2 regions of the Novosphingobium anseongense genome follow, and region 1 is predicted to be linked to the other one. Evidence: predicted binding sites of a transcription regulator. Region 1 holds the regulator's gene; the other holds the start of a gene.
What was found. The regulator LexA, encoded in region 1, represses DNA repair genes until DNA is damaged. The targets are predictions, from matches to a motif close to GTTCCNCNCTTGTTCT.
Positions count from the first base shown of each region.

Region 2: the regulator LexA is predicted to act here: its motif matches at 2,777-2,792, upstream of uvrA (excinuclease ABC subunit UvrA).

Region 1 is NZ_JBBHJZ010000001.1:1,068,630-1,076,335, reverse strand. Features, by position in the region: gene gltX (glutamate--tRNA ligase) at 1-665, opposite strand, end outside; gene WG901_RS05195 (ComEC/Rec2 family competence protein) at 694-3,027, shown strand; gene lexA (transcriptional repressor LexA) at 3,127-3,828, opposite strand; gene WG901_RS05185 (molybdopterin molybdotransferase MoeA) at 3,910-5,115, opposite strand; gene moaC (cyclic pyranopterin monophosphate synthase MoaC) at 5,112-5,597, opposite strand; gene trpC (indole-3-glycerol phosphate synthase TrpC) at 5,649-6,437, opposite strand; gene trpD (anthranilate phosphoribosyltransferase) at 6,434-7,426, opposite strand; gene WG901_RS05165 (anthranilate synthase component II) at 7,423-7,706, opposite strand, start outside.
Region 2 is NZ_JBBHJZ010000003.1:612,290-619,995, forward strand. Features, by position in the region: gene WG901_RS16920 (esterase-like activity of phytase family protein) at 27-2,507, opposite strand; gene uvrA (excinuclease ABC subunit UvrA) at 2,804-5,743, shown strand; gene WG901_RS16930 (hypothetical protein) at 5,987-7,396, shown strand; gene WG901_RS16935 (CHRD domain-containing protein) at 7,704-7,706, shown strand, end outside.

The DNA.
Region 1 (7,706 bases):
GAAAGCTGGCGGAAGGCGTTGTTGAGATGGTCGTCGCCGCGGATGACGTGGGTGACGCCCATGTCGTGATCGTCGACGACGACCGCGAGCATGTAGGTCGGCGTGCCGTCCGAGCGGAGCAGCACGAAATCATCGATCTCGGCATTGCTGACCGTGACGCTGCCCTGGACCAGGTCCTCGATCACGGTCTCGCCTTCGCGAGGGGCCTTAATGCGCACGACCGAAGGGGCGCCGGCGGGCGCGGTGGCAGGATCGGCATCGCGCCATTCGCTGTCGATGCGGAAGGGGCGACGCTCGGCCTGGGCCTGCTCGCGGCGCGCGGCCAGCTCTTCGGGCGTCAGGTAGCAGCGATAGGCGTGACCGGAATCGAGCAGCGTCTGCGCGACTTCGGCGTGGCGCTCGGACCGGGCGAACTGGAACGTGGCGGGCTCGTCGCCGTCGAGGCCGAGCCAGCGCAGGCCGTCGAAAATCGCCTCGATCGCGGGCTCGGTCGAACGGGCGCGGTCGGTGTCTTCGATGCGAAGCAGATACTTGCCGCCGTGATGGCGGGCGAACAGCCAATTGAACAGCGCGGTGCGCGCGCCGCCGATGTGGAGATAGCCGGTGGGCGAGGGCGCGAAACGGGTAACGACCGTCCGTGCGTCCTTGCCGCTAGCGCTTGCCATCTTCGCTCCTTCCTGCCCAAACTCTTGCATGCTCGAGAGTGCCGCTGTCTCTGACGAAACGGCCCCGGAGTCGAAGGGCGACCTCGCCCGGGGCGCTGCACTGCAACATCGCCCTTGGCGCAGCCGAAGCGGCTTGTCCAGCGTGCCCGACGCGGTCGAGCGATTTCTTGGCACGGCCGGGTTCGAACGCGGTCCCTGGCTGGCCGTGGCCTTCGCGGCCGGCATCGCGCTCTGGTTCCTGCTGGCGAACGCGTGGCAGTGGCTGGCCCTGCTCGCCACCTGCGGCGCGCTGACCATGGCAAGCCTGGCGGGCTTCGCGCGCGACGGACGCTTTCCCTATCTGCGGCTGGCAATGATCGCGCTCGCCCTGCTGATCGCGGCGGGTTGCGCCGTGGTCTGGAGCAAGTCCGAACTGGTCGGTGCGCGGCCGATCGAACGGCCGCTGGTGACCGAACTCTCTGCCTTGGTGCTCGACCGCGAACCGCGCCCCGCCGAGGACCGGGTACGCCTGTTGCTGGCGACGCGCGAGCCTGAGACCGGGCGCGCGATCCGCGTGCGCGTGTCGTTGCCGCTCGCCGAGGATCGACAGGACCTGAGTTCGGGCGCGCGGATACGGCTGAGAGCGCGGCTGATGCCGCCGGCACCGCCGATGCTGCCGGGCGCCTACGATTTCGCGCGCACCGCCTGGTTCTCCGGAATCGCGGCGACGGGTTCGGTACTGGGCACGGTGACCGTGATCGAACGCGGATCGGGCGGCGGCTGGCTCGAACGGGCCCAGGCGCGGCTGTCCGCGCATGTCCGCAGCCGGCTCGATGGCTCGGCTGGCGCGATCGCAACCGCTTTCGCCAGCGGTGACCGCGGTGCGATTTCCAAGGCCGACGACGAAGCGATGCGCGACGCCGGGCTCAGCCACCTGCTGTCGATCAGCGGGCTGCACGTGAGCGCCGTGGTCGCGGCGGTCTACCTGATCGCCCTGCGTCTGTTCGCGCTCTGGCCCTGGCTGGCGCTGCGCGTCCGGCTGCCGCTTTTCGCAGCGGGAGCCGGTGCGGGTGCGGGCATTTTTTACACCTTGCTGACCGGGGCCGAGGTTCCGACCGTACGCTCGTGCATTGGCGCGGTGCTGGTACTCGTGGCGCTGGCGCTGGGCCGAGAGCCGCTGTCGATGCGGATGGTCGCGGTGGCAGCCTTCTTCGTCCTGTTGTTCTGGCCCGAGGCCGTGGTCGGCCCGAGCTTCCAGATGAGCTTCGTTGCGGTGATCGCGATCGTTGCGCTGCACGGCGCGGCGCCGGTGAGGGCATTCCTCGCGCCGCGCGAGGAGGGCTGGTATACGCGGCTGGCGCGCAACCTGGCGATGCTGCTCGTCACGGGCGTGGTGATCGAACTGGCGATCATGCCGCTCGGCCTGTTCCACTTCCACCGCGCCGGCGTCTACGGCGCTCTCGCTAATGTCGTCGCGATCCCGCTGACGACCGTGGTGACGATGCCGCTGATCTTCTTGGCGCTGGTGCTCGATCTCGCCGGTCTCGGCGCGCCGGCCTGGTGGCTCACTGGGCAGTCGATCGACGTGATGCTCGCGCTCGCGCACTGGGTCGCGGCGCAGCCCGGCGCGGTGACGACCATGCCCGCCATGGGGCGTGGCGCGATCGCGCTGTTCGTTGCGGGCGGGCTCTGGCTGGCGCTGTGGCGCGGGCACCTGCGGCTGTGGGGGTTGGCACCGGTGCTGGTCGCGACAGTGTCACTCGCTTTCCTGCGCCCGCCCGACATTCTGGTCTCGGGCGACGGGCGTCATGTCGGCATCACGGGAGTGGACGGCGGCGGGCTGCTGGTCCTGCGCGAACAGAAGAGCGAATTCGTTCGCGACAACCTCACCGAACTCTCGGGCATGGACGGCGAACTGCGGCTGCTCGAGCAATGGCCGGGCGCGCGCTGCAATCGCGACTTCTGCGCGGTCACGCTGCCGCGGGCCGGGCGCGAATGGCATCTGCTGATCGGCCGCGGGCGTGACCGGGTGGCCGAGCGGCAACTGGTGGCCGCCTGCGACCGCGTCGATATCGTAATTTCCGACCGCTGGCTGCCGCGCAGCTGCCGTCCGGCCTGGCTCAAGGCCGACCGACGGACGCTGGAGCGGACCGGTGGACTGGCGATCGATCTGGCGGAGCGGCGCGTGACCACGGTCGTCGAAACGCAGGGCGAGCACGGCTGGTGGCGCAAGCCGGAAGATCGGCCGTGGGTCCGGCCCGCAAGCGGGCGTGGCGAAACTCAAGCCGCCAAAGCTTTGCCTGCAATCCTTGTCGCCCCTGAAAATGTAGGGACCCAGCCAAGCTCCCGTCCTGAAACGGAGGGTGCGTCGAGGCGCCCTTAGATGGCCCCCTGCCTTCGCACGGGTGACGATCGGATAGAGTGCCTGGAGAAGGGTGCTTCGAGAATTATCGATGAGGCGGCGGCAGGCCGCCGTTCCCCATCAGTGATACCGCCGCAGCAGTCCCGCCAGCTTGCCCTGAACCTCGACTTCGCCATCGCGATAGATCTGCGGCTCGTAGGCCGAGTTCGCCGGATCGAGACGGACCAGGCCCTTCTCATGATGAAGGTACTTGAGCGTCGCTTCCTCGCCGTGGATCAGCGCCACCACGATCTCGCCGTCGCGCGCGGAATTGGTGCGGCGGATCAGCGCGAAGTCGCCGTCGAGAATGCCTGCCTCGATCATCGAGTCGCCCGAGACCTCGAGCGCATAGTGCTCGCCGGGGCCGAGCAGCGCGGCAGGAACGGGCAGCATCGACTGGCCTTCGAGCGCCTCGATCGGCACGCCTGCAGCGATGCGGCCGTGGAGCGGGATCTCGATGACGTCGTTCGCCGGCTCGGGCCGCGGCGCCGGGGCCGCGGGCTTGAGTGCGGTCAGCGCGGAGTTGCTGTTGGCTGCGGCGCGGGTCGTGGTCTTGGCGGTCGTCACGTCCTCGGGCTGCTTGAGCACTTCGAGCGCGCGGGCACGGTTGGGCAGGCGGCGGATGAAGCCGCGCTCCTCGAGCGCCGAGATCAGCCGGTGCACGCCCGACTTCGACTTGAGATCGAGCGCTTCCTTCATTTCCTCGAACGAGGGGGAAACGCCGCTCTCTTCGAGGCGGGTCTGGATGAAGCGGATCAACTCGTGCTGCTTGCGCGTCAGCATCCTGCAGTCTCCCCTTGAAGCTCAAATAGGCGGAAGTTCAGTGAACGAATGCGGAACAATTAAGAAACGATTCGAGTGCCGTCAAGCAATTCCGCCATTCTCCAGCAAGTAGGCCGTGACCGTGTCGCCAGTCTCTCCAGCGGGTTCATGAGCGGCGCGGTCGATCAGTGCGTTACTGGCGGCGAGCGGGGCTATCGCACCGCTGTCCTGGATCGCCTGCGGTGTCACGCTTTCGCCATCCCACACCGCGCGCAGGAATTCGCGCCGCGCTCCGCCGGCACGCATGGGGGCTGCCAAACGGGTGCGAATCCGCCGCGGCAACGGCTGGGCAGCGCCGAGCAGCGCGCGCAGCAGCGGTAGCAGGAACAAATAGGCGGTGACGTGGCTCGACACCGGATTGCCGGGTAGTCCGAGGATGATCTGCTTGCCCCGGGTAGCGACGAGGATCGGCTTGCCCGGCTTGATCGCGACGCGCCAGAAGTCGAGTTCGGCACCCCAGGCGAGCAGGGCCGGGCGAACGAGGTCGTGATCGCCGACCGAAGCGCCGCCGCTGGTGACGACGACGTCGGCCTCGGCCGCGCGGTCGAGCGCTTCCGCCATGGCCTCCATCGAATCGGGTACTGGGCCCACACGCTCGACGTCGCATGACAGCGCGCGCGCCATCGCCGATAGCATGACGCCGTTGCTGGCCGGAACCTGGTGCGGCGCGCAGCTTTCGAGGTCGACCGCGAGCTCGTCGCCGCTGTCGAGCACGACGATGCGCGGCCGACGGCGCACGGCGACATGGCTATGCCCAGCGGAAATCGCGAGCGCCGCCTGGGCCGGGCCGATATGCAGGCCCGCGGTCAGTACCTCTGTGCCGAGCGCGAAATCGAGCCCGCTGCGGCGGATGTGCTTGTCCGCCGGGATGGGTGCTTCACCGGTCAAGGTGATGCGGTCGCCTTCGCGCGCAATGTCCTCCTGGAGGATCACCGCGCTCGCGCCGGCGGGCATCACCGCGCCGGTCGAGATGCGCGCGGCGCCGCCGCGGCGGACTTCGCCCGCGAACGGATGGCCCGCGGCGCTTTCGCCGATCACCTGCCAGGGGCCGGCCATGTCGCCGGCAGCTACGGCATAGCCGTCCATCGCCGAGAGATCGGTCGCCGGATGGGTACGCCGGGCGCCGACGGGTTCGGCGAGATAGCGGCCCAACGCACTGTCGACGTCGACGCGCTCGATCGGCAACGGCGTCGCCAGCGCGAGCAGGCGCGCCTGGGCTTCCTCGAGCGGCAGCGGCGGTGGCTTCACAGGTCGGCTGCCCGCCAGTCGCCCGACTTGCCGCCGCGCTTCTCGATCAGGCGAACCTGGTCGATGATCATGCCTTTGTCGATCGCCTTGGCCATGTCGTAGATCGTGAGGAGTGCGATCGAAGTCGCTGTCAGGGCTTCCATTTCCACGCCGGTCTTGGCCGTCAGCGAGGCCGTGGCGGTGGCACGGACACCGTCATCCTCGAAAGCGAAGTCGAGCGTCACGGCATCGAGCGCCAGCGGGTGACAGAGCGGGATCAGTTCGCCGGTCTTCTTCGCCGCCATGATCCCCGCAATACGCGCCGCGGCGATGACGTCGCCCTTGGGCACTTCGCCCTGGCGGATCGCTGCGAGCGCTTGGGACGACATGCGAATCCGGCCCGAGGCCACTGCCACGCGCTGGGTTTCTGCCTTGCCGCCGACATCGACCATGCGCGCATGGCCGTGTTCGTCGAGATGGGTGAGCTTGGTGCTATCGGTCATCGTGCGCGCAGCGAAGCAAGGTGCCGTGCGCGGCGCAAGAACAAATGCGCATCAACCCTCAAGCAAGGCTCGCGTCGCCGCGGCGACATCGGCCTGGCGCATCAGGCTCTCGCCGACGAGAAAGGTCCGCGCGCCGCAGGGGGCGAGGCGGAGAAGGTCGGCGTGGCTGTTGATGCCGCTTTCGCTCACGAGCAGGGTGCCTTCGGGCATCAGCGGGGCGAGGCGTTCGGTCGTGCCGATGTCGGTGATGAAGCGCTTGAGATCGCGGTTGTTGACGCCAATCAGACGGGATTTCAGCGAAGTAGCGCGCGCAACTTCATCTTCGTTGTGAACTTCAACGAGAACATCCATGCCGCGTTCGAGCGCGGCCGCTTCGATTTCGGTCATCTGCGCATCGCTCAGCGCTGCGACGATGATCAGGATCGCGTCGGCGCCGATCGATCGGGCTTCGGCGACCTGCCAGGGATCGACCATGAAATCCTTGCGCAATACCGGCAGATCGCAGGCATTCCGGGCGGCGATCAGATAGTCTTCGTGACCCTGGAAATAGGGCGCGTCGGTCAGGACCGAGAGGCAGGCGGCGCCACCGGTCTGATAGGCGCGGGCATGATCTGCGGGTTGGAAGTCTTCGCGGATCAATCCCTTGGAGGGTGAAGCTTTCTTGATTTCGGCGATCAGCGCGAAGCCGTTCGCGGCCTTGGTTTCGAGCGCGGCGCGGAAACCGCGCGGCGCGGACTGCGAGGCTGCGCGCGCATCGAGATCGGCGAGCGAGGCCAGAGCTTTGCGCGCCGCGACTTCGCCGCGCTTGGTGTCGCAGATTTCGGTGAGTTTGTCGGTCATTTCGTCGTCGCGATCCAGCAGTCGAGCAGCGATTTTGCGAGACCCTTGTCGATGGCCTCGGCGGCTTCCTCCACGCCCTCGCGCCAGCCCTCGACCTCGCCGGCGACGATCAGCGCGCCTGCGGCGTTGAGCAGGACCGCGTCGCGGTAGGGGCCTTCTTCGCCCATGAGCAGGCGGCGCAACGCCTCGGCGTTGTATTGCGGATCGCCGCCGCGGATCGCCTCGACGGGCGCGGCAGGCAGGCCGGCATCAGCGGCGGTCACGCGCTGCATGACGAAACCGGTCGAGCCGACCGCGGCGATCTCGTTGCCGCCGGCGAGGCTGAGCTCGTCGAGGCCCTCGTCGCCCGAGATCACGAAGCTGCGGTCGGTGCCGAGCCGAGCCAGCGCCTCGGCGTAGATCGGCACATAAGCCGGGCGCGCGATGCCGACGAGTTGGCGCGAGACCCCGGCGGGATTGGCCAACGGGCCCATCAGGTTGAAGATCGTGCGCCGGCCCAGGGCCTTGCGGATCGGCATGATCCGCGCCGAAGTCGGGTGATGCTTGGCCGCGAAAAGGAAGCAGATGCCGAAGTCAGCGAGCGTTGCTTCGGCGGTCTCGGCGGCGCGGTCGAGATCAAGGCCGAGCGCTTCGAGCGTGTCGGCGGCGCCGGCCTTCGACGAGGCGGCACGGTTGCCGTGTTTCGCCACGGGCACGCCGCAGGCGGCGACGACCAGCGCGACCGCGGTCGAGACGTTCAGCGTGTGGTGGCCGTCGCCGCCCGTGCCGCAGACGTCGATGGCATTTGCGGGGGCCGCGATCGGGATCACCCGCGCGCGCATGGCACGGGCCGCGCCGGCGATCTCGCTGGCGGTCTCGCCGCGGTCGGACAGCGCGACGAGGAAACGGGCGATGTCCTCGTCGGCCACCTTGCCGTCGAGCATGGCGGCGAAGGCGGCTTCCGCCTCGTCCTCGGCGAGCGGCGCGATGACGTCGGGCAGCCGGGTCATGCGGGGAGGCGCGCGTCGATCCCGCAGAGCGCGAGGAAGTTGGCGAGCATCGCGTGGCCGTGTTCGGTGGCGATGGATTCGGGGTGGAACTGGACGCCGTGGATCGGCAGGCGCGCGTGGCGGAAGCCCATGACGTGGCCGTCGTCCGAGCGGGCATTGACCACGAGGTCGGCGGGAATGTCCTCGACGACCAGCGAGTGATAGCGTGTCGCGGTAAAGGGCGAGGGCAGGCCGGCAAAGAGGCCCGTGCCGTCATGGCTAACCTGCGACGTCTTGCCGT
Region 2 (7,706 bases), on a different contig from region 1:
ACCCCACTCCGCGCCTTCGGTCAGTCTCAGAAGGCGAACGCTGCGCCGATGGAAACCTGAGCTTCGTCTTCGCCGCGGCCCCACTTGCCGCGGCCCGAAAAGAAGGCCGACCACGGCCCCTGCTGCATCGAGACGCGCAATTCGCCGAAGGCGGCATCGCGTTCGGTATTGACCAGCGGCAAGGTCACGCTGCCCATCGTGTGCTGCGCCGAAGCGAGCCGCACCGTGGTGGTCTCGTCGCGCCGCTCGTCCTCGAAGGCATAGCCCGCGCGGATCGCCGGGCGCAGCGCGCCGAACTTGACCGCGAGCTCGCCGCCGACACTCGCGGTCAGCTTGTGGAAGCTGCGCGCCTGGAAGGCGAGATTCGAGACCGAGGCGCCGCTCTCGGTGTAGCCGGGCAGGTCGACGTCGACGTAGTCGACCGTGCCGAACGGCGCGAAGCTGGCCGCACCGCCGAGCGCGAAGGTCCAGCCAAGCTCGCCGCTCGCGGCCCAGCCCCGGCCCTTGCTGCGGCCTTCGGCGGTCTGGCCATAGGCAGAGGCGCGGCGGAGCTTGAACTTGGCGTCGCCGAGCCAGGCGCCCGAGGCCTGGGCATAGAGGCCCGAGGGCAGTTCGAGCGCGGCATAGCCGCCGACGGTCCAGGCCTTGACGTCGAGCGGCACGCCCGGCGCGAACGAACCCTGGAGATCGCGATAGCCCGCGGTCACGCCGAACCGGAAGCTGTCGCCCACGGGCAGGTCGAGGCCGAAGGTCATGCCCAGCACGTCGCCCTTGATGCCGGTGAGCGGCGCCAGGCCCGAGCCGACCCGGCTCCAGTTGGCGTCGGCCCAGAGCTGCAGCTTGCGCCCGTTCTCGGGCGCCCAGCCGCGCTGGGCGTTGAGGAAGCGCATGGCCGGGCCCGTGGTGCTGGCGCCGAGCCCCGTCAGCGCCGCGCGCGTGCCGTAGAGCACCGCGGGGGCCGTGGCGTTGAGCGCCGCCAGCGCCATCGGATCGACATAGGTCGGCAGGGTCAGGCGATAGACGAGCATGACGCTGTCGTTGTTGCCCGAGCCGTCGAGCGCGCCCGATGTTCCGGGCGTGCCGTTGAACTGGATGTTCGTGCCCTGGAAGTCGTTGTCGTTGCCGACGAACAGGAAGAAGTCCTGCGGCGCGTTCTCTTCGAGCACGGGCGCAAGCGCCATCGCCTCGATCTTCTCGCTGATGGTCGTCGGGGTCGAGACGGGCAGGCGCGTGATGTTCATGCCGACGCGCGAGAGCTGCACGGGGTTGAGCATGTTGATCAGCTCGACCTGCTGCACGGAGACGATCGAGGGCACCAGCGTGCCGTTGGTCGCGACGGGGGTGGTGCCGGTCTCGTAGGTCGTGCCCGCGAGATTGGTCGCGCCCTTGGTGTCGACCAGCAGGATCGACTTGTAGACCGGCGTCGTCGAGGTCGAGGCGTTCGCCGCCACGCCGCGGCCCAGGCCGTCGCGCGCGAGGACGAGGAACTGGCTGTCGTTGAGCGCCAGCATTTCCGACTGCGCGGCCGTTCGGTCCGCAGCGCCGCCCGAGCCGTTGTTGTTGAAAATGGGCAGCTGCAGGACGTAGTGGCCGATCGGCTGGGTCGGGGTGGCGTTGGTGCTGACATCGTAGACCAGGATGCGCGTGTTGTTGCGCGTCTGCTGGTTCGCGCCGTTGGTGTCCTGCACCGTCGCCGACTGCTGGATCACGGCCAGCTTCTTGTTGTCCGGGGTCAGCGCCATGGCCTCGAGGCCCTGGTTGTTGCGGCGGCCGGTCACGCCCGGATTGGTGCTGTTGAAGTCGATCGCTCCGGCCGCGTTGCGCGGCAGCATCGCGTTGACCGTCTGGATCGCGCCGATCTGCTTGCCGGTCGCATCGAAGTAATAGATGCCATCGGCATATTCGTCCGAGACGTAGAAGGTGCCGTCGGGCCGGAAGGCGATCGCCTCGGCATCGAGTGCGATGTGGCCGGCGGCGGTGCCGTCGGTCGCGAGCGGGTAGACGATGCCGCCGCGCGTGACGGTATTCGCGCCCGGATCGCGGCCGGTCATGTAGGAGCCCGTCGTGTCGGTCAGCACGAAGCCGCCGGTCGGCGTGATCGTCACCTGGCTCTGCGACGCGGTCGACTGCGGCAGCGCGGCCGAGCCGGCGGCGAGCGGCTTGAAGGTGATGTTCGAGGTGTGGACGCGGTTGCGATAGTCGATCGCGCCGTCGAACGGTCCGCGGTCGGGCAGGGTGTAGATGCCGCCGGCATAGGAGCCGTCGGCATTGCGCCGCCAGGACTTGAGGTCGATCGCCATGCCCGAGAAGCTGCCCAGCGTCTCGTTGCGGAAGTCGCGCGTGTTGGCATCGAGACGGCCCGCGCCCTGCAGCCCCTTGTTCGAGAAGGTCACGCCGCCGAGCACGACGTCGACCTGGCCCGCGGCGCTGGTCACGTTGGCCGTCGTCGACTGGCGCGACTGCGCCAGGGCCGGCGAGGTGGTTGCCAGCCCGAGTCCGATGGCCACGAGCGATGCCTGCGTTCTGAACGCGAAAAGTTTCATGATGGAGTCCCCCTGTTAAACGCCGTCCGTGCGGCTAGGGGAGCGATGTTGCGGTCTCGGGTCGGAAAGTTGACCGTGGTGTGACTGGCGACGTTCCAGGCGCGGTGTCGTCGCGCGTTCGGGTGAAGATCCCCGGTGGCGCCGTCGGCAAGCGGAACCGGTTGCATCCTTCCGAACGCTTCCCACATTCGCCATGACCGGCCGCGAAGGTCCCGCCGCCCGCTTGCCTTGCTCGAACAAATCTGGAACAAACCGCTCCCATGAGTCTGACCCACATCACCGTGCGCGGCGCGCGCGAGCATAATCTCAAGGGCGTGGACGTATCGCTCCCGCGCGAGAAGCTGATCGTCATCACCGGGCTCTCGGGCTCGGGCAAGTCGAGCCTCGCCTTCGATACGATCTATGCCGAGGGGCAGCGCCGCTACGTCGAGAGCCTGAGCGCCTATGCGCGCCAGTTCCTCGAGATGATGCAGAAGCCCGACGTCGAGCATATCGACGGGCTGAGCCCGGCGATCTCGATCGAGCAGAAGACCACGAGCCGCAACCCGCGCTCGACCGTGGCGACGGTGACCGAGATCTACGACTACATGCGCCTGCTCTGGGCGCGCGTCGGCGTGCCCTATTCGCCCGCCACCGGCCTGCCGATCGAGGCGCAGACCGTGTCGCACATGGTCGATCGCGTCATGGCCCTGCCCGAGGGCACGCGGCTCTATCTGCTCGCGCCCGTCGTCCGCCAGCGCAAGGGCGAGTACCGCAAGGAGCTGCTCGAGTGGCAGAAGGCCGGCTACACGCGCGTGCGCATCGACGGCGAGATGGTCGAGATCGACGCGGCACCGGCGCTCGACAAGAAGTACAAGCACGACATCGAGGTGGTGATCGATCGCCTCGCCGTGCGCGAGGGCATCGAGACGCGGCTGGCCGACAGCTTCGAGCAGGCGCTCAAGCTGGCCGACGGGCTCGCCTATGTCGATCTGGCTGACGGTGTCGTGCCCGGTCGCGAGGAGGAAGCGGCACAGCAGGGCCCAAATGTGACTGGAGGGGCGATGAAAGGCGCAGGCCTCGCCGCGAACCGCATCGTCTTCTCCGAAAAGTTCGCTTGCCCGGTCTCGGGCTTCACCCTGGAATCGGTCGAGCCGCGGCTGTTCTCGTTCAACGCGCCGATGGGCGCCTGTCCGGCCTGCGACGGCCTCGGCGAAAAGCTGCTGTTCGATCCGCAACTCGTCGTGCCGAACGAGGCGCTGACGCTCAAGCAGGGCGCGGTCGTGCCCTGGGCCAAGTCGAACCCGCCGAGCCCCTATTACATGCAGGTGCTCTCCAGCCTGGCCAAGGCCTATGGCTTCGACCTGACCACGCCCTGGCAGGACCTGCCGGGCGAGGTGAAGCTGATCATCCTCCACGGCACGGGCGGCAAGAAGGTCCCGCTGACCTTCGTCGACGGCAAGAAGAGCTATACGGTCGACAAGGCCTTCGAGGGCGTGATCGGCAATCTCAACCGCCGCCTGCTCCAGACCGAGAGCGCCTGGATGCGCGAGGAACTGAGCAAGTACCAGACCGCGCAGCCCTGCGAGACCTGCGACGGCAAGCGTCTCAAGCCTGAGGCATTGTCGGTCAAGGTCGCGGGCGAGGACATCGCCTTCGGCACGCGGCTGTCGGTGTCCGATGCCTATGGCTGGTTCTCCGAGCTCGAAGCCAAGCTCAACCCGACCCAGCAGCAGATCGCCAAGGCCATCCTCAAGGAAATCAACGAACGCCTTGGATTCCTGAACAATGTCGGGCTCGACTATCTGAACCTCGACCGGACTTCAGGTACGCTGTCGGGCGGTGAGAGCCAGCGTATCCGCCTCGCCAGCCAGATCGGTTCGGGCCTTTCGGGCGTGCTCTACGTTCTCGACGAGCCGTCGATCGGTCTGCACCAGCGCGACAACGATCGCCTGCTCGAAACGCTCAAGCGCCTGCGCGATCTCGGCAATACGGTGATCGTCGTCGAGCATGACGAGGACGCGATCCGCATGGCCGATCACGTCGTCGACCTCGGCCCCGGCGCGGGCGTCCACGGCGGCGAGATCGTCGCCGAAGGCACGCTCGACGATATCCTGAACAACCCCAACAGCCTCACCGGCCAGTACCTGACCGGTGCGCGGCGGATCGAGGTTCCCGAAAAGCGCCGCAAGGGCAACAAGAAGAAGATCACGGTCGAGGGCGCGCGCGCCAACAACCTCAAGAACGTGACCGCGAGCATTCCACTCGGCACCTTCTGCTGCATCACGGGCGTTTCGGGCTCGGGCAAGTCGAGCTTCACGATCGACACGCTCTACGCCGGCGCCGCGCGCACGCTCAACGGCGCGCGCGTGATCGCGGGGGCGCACGACCGGATCACCGGGCTCGAGCATTGCGACAAGGTGATCGAGATCGACCAGTCGCCGATCGGCCGGACCCCGCGTTCGAACCCCGCCACTTACACGGGCGCCTTCACCCAGATTCGCGACTGGTTCGCGGGGCTCCCCGAGAGCCTGGCGCGCGGCTACAAGCCCGGGCGCTTCAGCTTCAACGTCAAGGGCGGCCGTTGCGAGGTGTGCCAGGGTGACGGCCTGATCAAGATCGAGATGCACTTCCTGCCCGACGTCTACGTCACCTGCGAGGAGTGCCACGGCAAGCGCTACAACCGCGAGACGCTCGAGGTGAAGTTCAAGGGCCTGTCGATCGCCGACGTGCTCGACATGACGGTCGAGGATGCCGAGGCGTTCTTCAAGGCCGTGCCGCCGATCCGCGACAAGATGGCGATGCTCGTCGAAGTCGGCCTCGGTTACGTCAAGGTCGGCCAGCAGGCGACGACCCTGTCGGGCGGCGAGGCGCAGCGGGTCAAGCTCGCCAAGGAGCTCAGCCGTCGCTCGACGGGGCAGACGCTCTACATCCTCGACGAGCCGACCACGGGTCTCCACTTCGAGGACGTGCGCAAGCTGCTCGAAGTGCTCCACCGGCTGGTCGATCAGGGCAATTCAGTGGTGGTGATCGAGCACAACCTCGACGTCATCAAGACCGCCGACTGGCTCGTCGATCTTGGCCCCGAGGGCGGCGTGCGCGGCGGCGAGATCGTCGCCGAGGGCACCCCCGAGCAGGTCGCGGCCAACCCGCGCTCGTTCACCGGGCATTATCTGGCACCGCTGCTCGAGCGCGCGAAGGAGAGCGTCGCGGCGGAGTAGGGATCCTCCCCGGCACGGGGAGGGGGACCAGCCGCAGGCTGGTGGAGGGGGCTCGCCTCCAACCGCCGGGTTTGCCGACGGCCCCCTCCACCACGCCGCTTCGCGTCGCGGTCCCCCTCCCCGTACCGGGGAGGATAGCGTGCACTATCCCTCTTGCCTCTGCCTTGCCGATTGCGCATCCTCGCGGCGAATAACGACGAGCGGATAACCGCAGGCGTTCGCCACCGCAGGGAGAGCATCGCCGTGAATCCATTCCACCTGACCCGTCGTTCTGCGCTCGCCGCATTCGGCGCCACGACCGCCGCCGGCCTCGCACCCAACATCGCACTGGCCGCCACCGCCGCACGCCCCTGGCTCGCCACCCCGCCGCAGCTCCGGGCCGAGGCGATCCTGCGCCAGCTTCTGCAGGACCCCGCGCTCAAGGCGCTCCAGGCGACGATCCGCGCCAAGCTCGCCGCCAGCCCGCGCGCCCAGACGCTGCCCGATGCCGCGCGGCTGGTCGATCACGCGCTCGCGCAGTGGACCAATTCGCTGATCTTCGGCGAGCTCGACAAGGACCTCGCGCGGCCGGGCTTCCTCTGGGGCACCGACGACACCCCGCGCGAGTGGAACGGCTACCGGCTCGGCGGCGTCGGCACCTCGGGCGACAATCCCGACGCGATCTACCGCACCGCTTCGATCGCCGGCGGCGGTCGCTACGAGATCCTCGGCCAGTACCACCCCGACAGCCGCCCGACCCAGGTGCTGATCGAGATCCACACCGCGGACAAGGCGCGGCCCAGCACGATGATGACGCCCACGGCCAAGGGCGGCACGAAGGCGCCGGATCCGCAGGCGCAGTCGCAGATCAACCAGGACGCCTTCGTCGTCGACGCCCAGGGCCGCTTCCGCATCACTCTGGCGAGCGACGCGGGCGCGGGCCCAGGAAACGAAAATTGGGCGAGCCCCAATCACCTGGTCATCCCCGCCTCGGGCCCGGTGGCGATCGGCGTGCGCGACATCCTGTCGGACTGGAAGCAGCGCGCTTCGGGTCTCACCGTGAGGCGGCTTGACCCGGTGGCCGATGCGCCCGCGTTCGGCCTCGCCCAGGTCCGCGAACTCGCGCTGCGCGATCTCGAGGCCTATGTCGATTTCTGGTCGAAGTTCCCCGACATCTGGTTCGGCGGGCTCGGGCCGAACAAGCATTCGGCGCCGCAGCAGCGCCCCGGCGGCTGGGGTTTCGTCGCCGGCCTCAACTTCCACCTCGCGCCCGACGAGGCGATGGTGGTCACCACCACGACGGGTGGGGCCAGGTACACGGGTTTCCAGCTCAACGACCCCTGGATGATCGCGCCCGACGCGAGGGCAAACCAGGTCTGCCTTAACGGCAGCCAGGTCACGCCCAATGCCGACGGCAGCGTGACCTACGTCATCGCGCCGAAGGACCCGGGCGCGGCCAACTGGCTCGACACCACGGGGCTGCTCGACGGCATCGGCATCCTGCGTTGGCAGGCGATCCCTGCGGACCTCAAGGGCGAGGGCCTGATCCGCGAGGTCAAGGTGATCAAGGCGAGCGAGATCGCCACGATTGCCGGTCTGCCGAGGCTCACCCCCGCGCAGCGCCGCCGGCAGTTGGCGGCGCGCAAGCCCGACTACGAGACACGCGTGCGGTAAGCGCGGGGCGGAGCGGAAAAGGAAGATCCTCCCCCATAGGGGGAGGGGGACTGCGTCGCGTAGCGACGTGGTGGAGGGGTGTCCCAGCTGACGGTTACACCCCTCCGTCAGCGCTACGCGCTGCCACCTCCCCTTGCAGGGGAGGATCGAACGAGCGAGGTCGTTCAAGTGCGGGCTTATCCACAACCGCGCGTCCAAACCCCGGAACCCCAGCCCCACCGCGACGTTAGATCGATAGGCCGGCGCGTTCCCCTGGACCCCACCCCCACCCCCGCAGCGCCGGCCACCTCATGCGCGAAAGATTCCGATG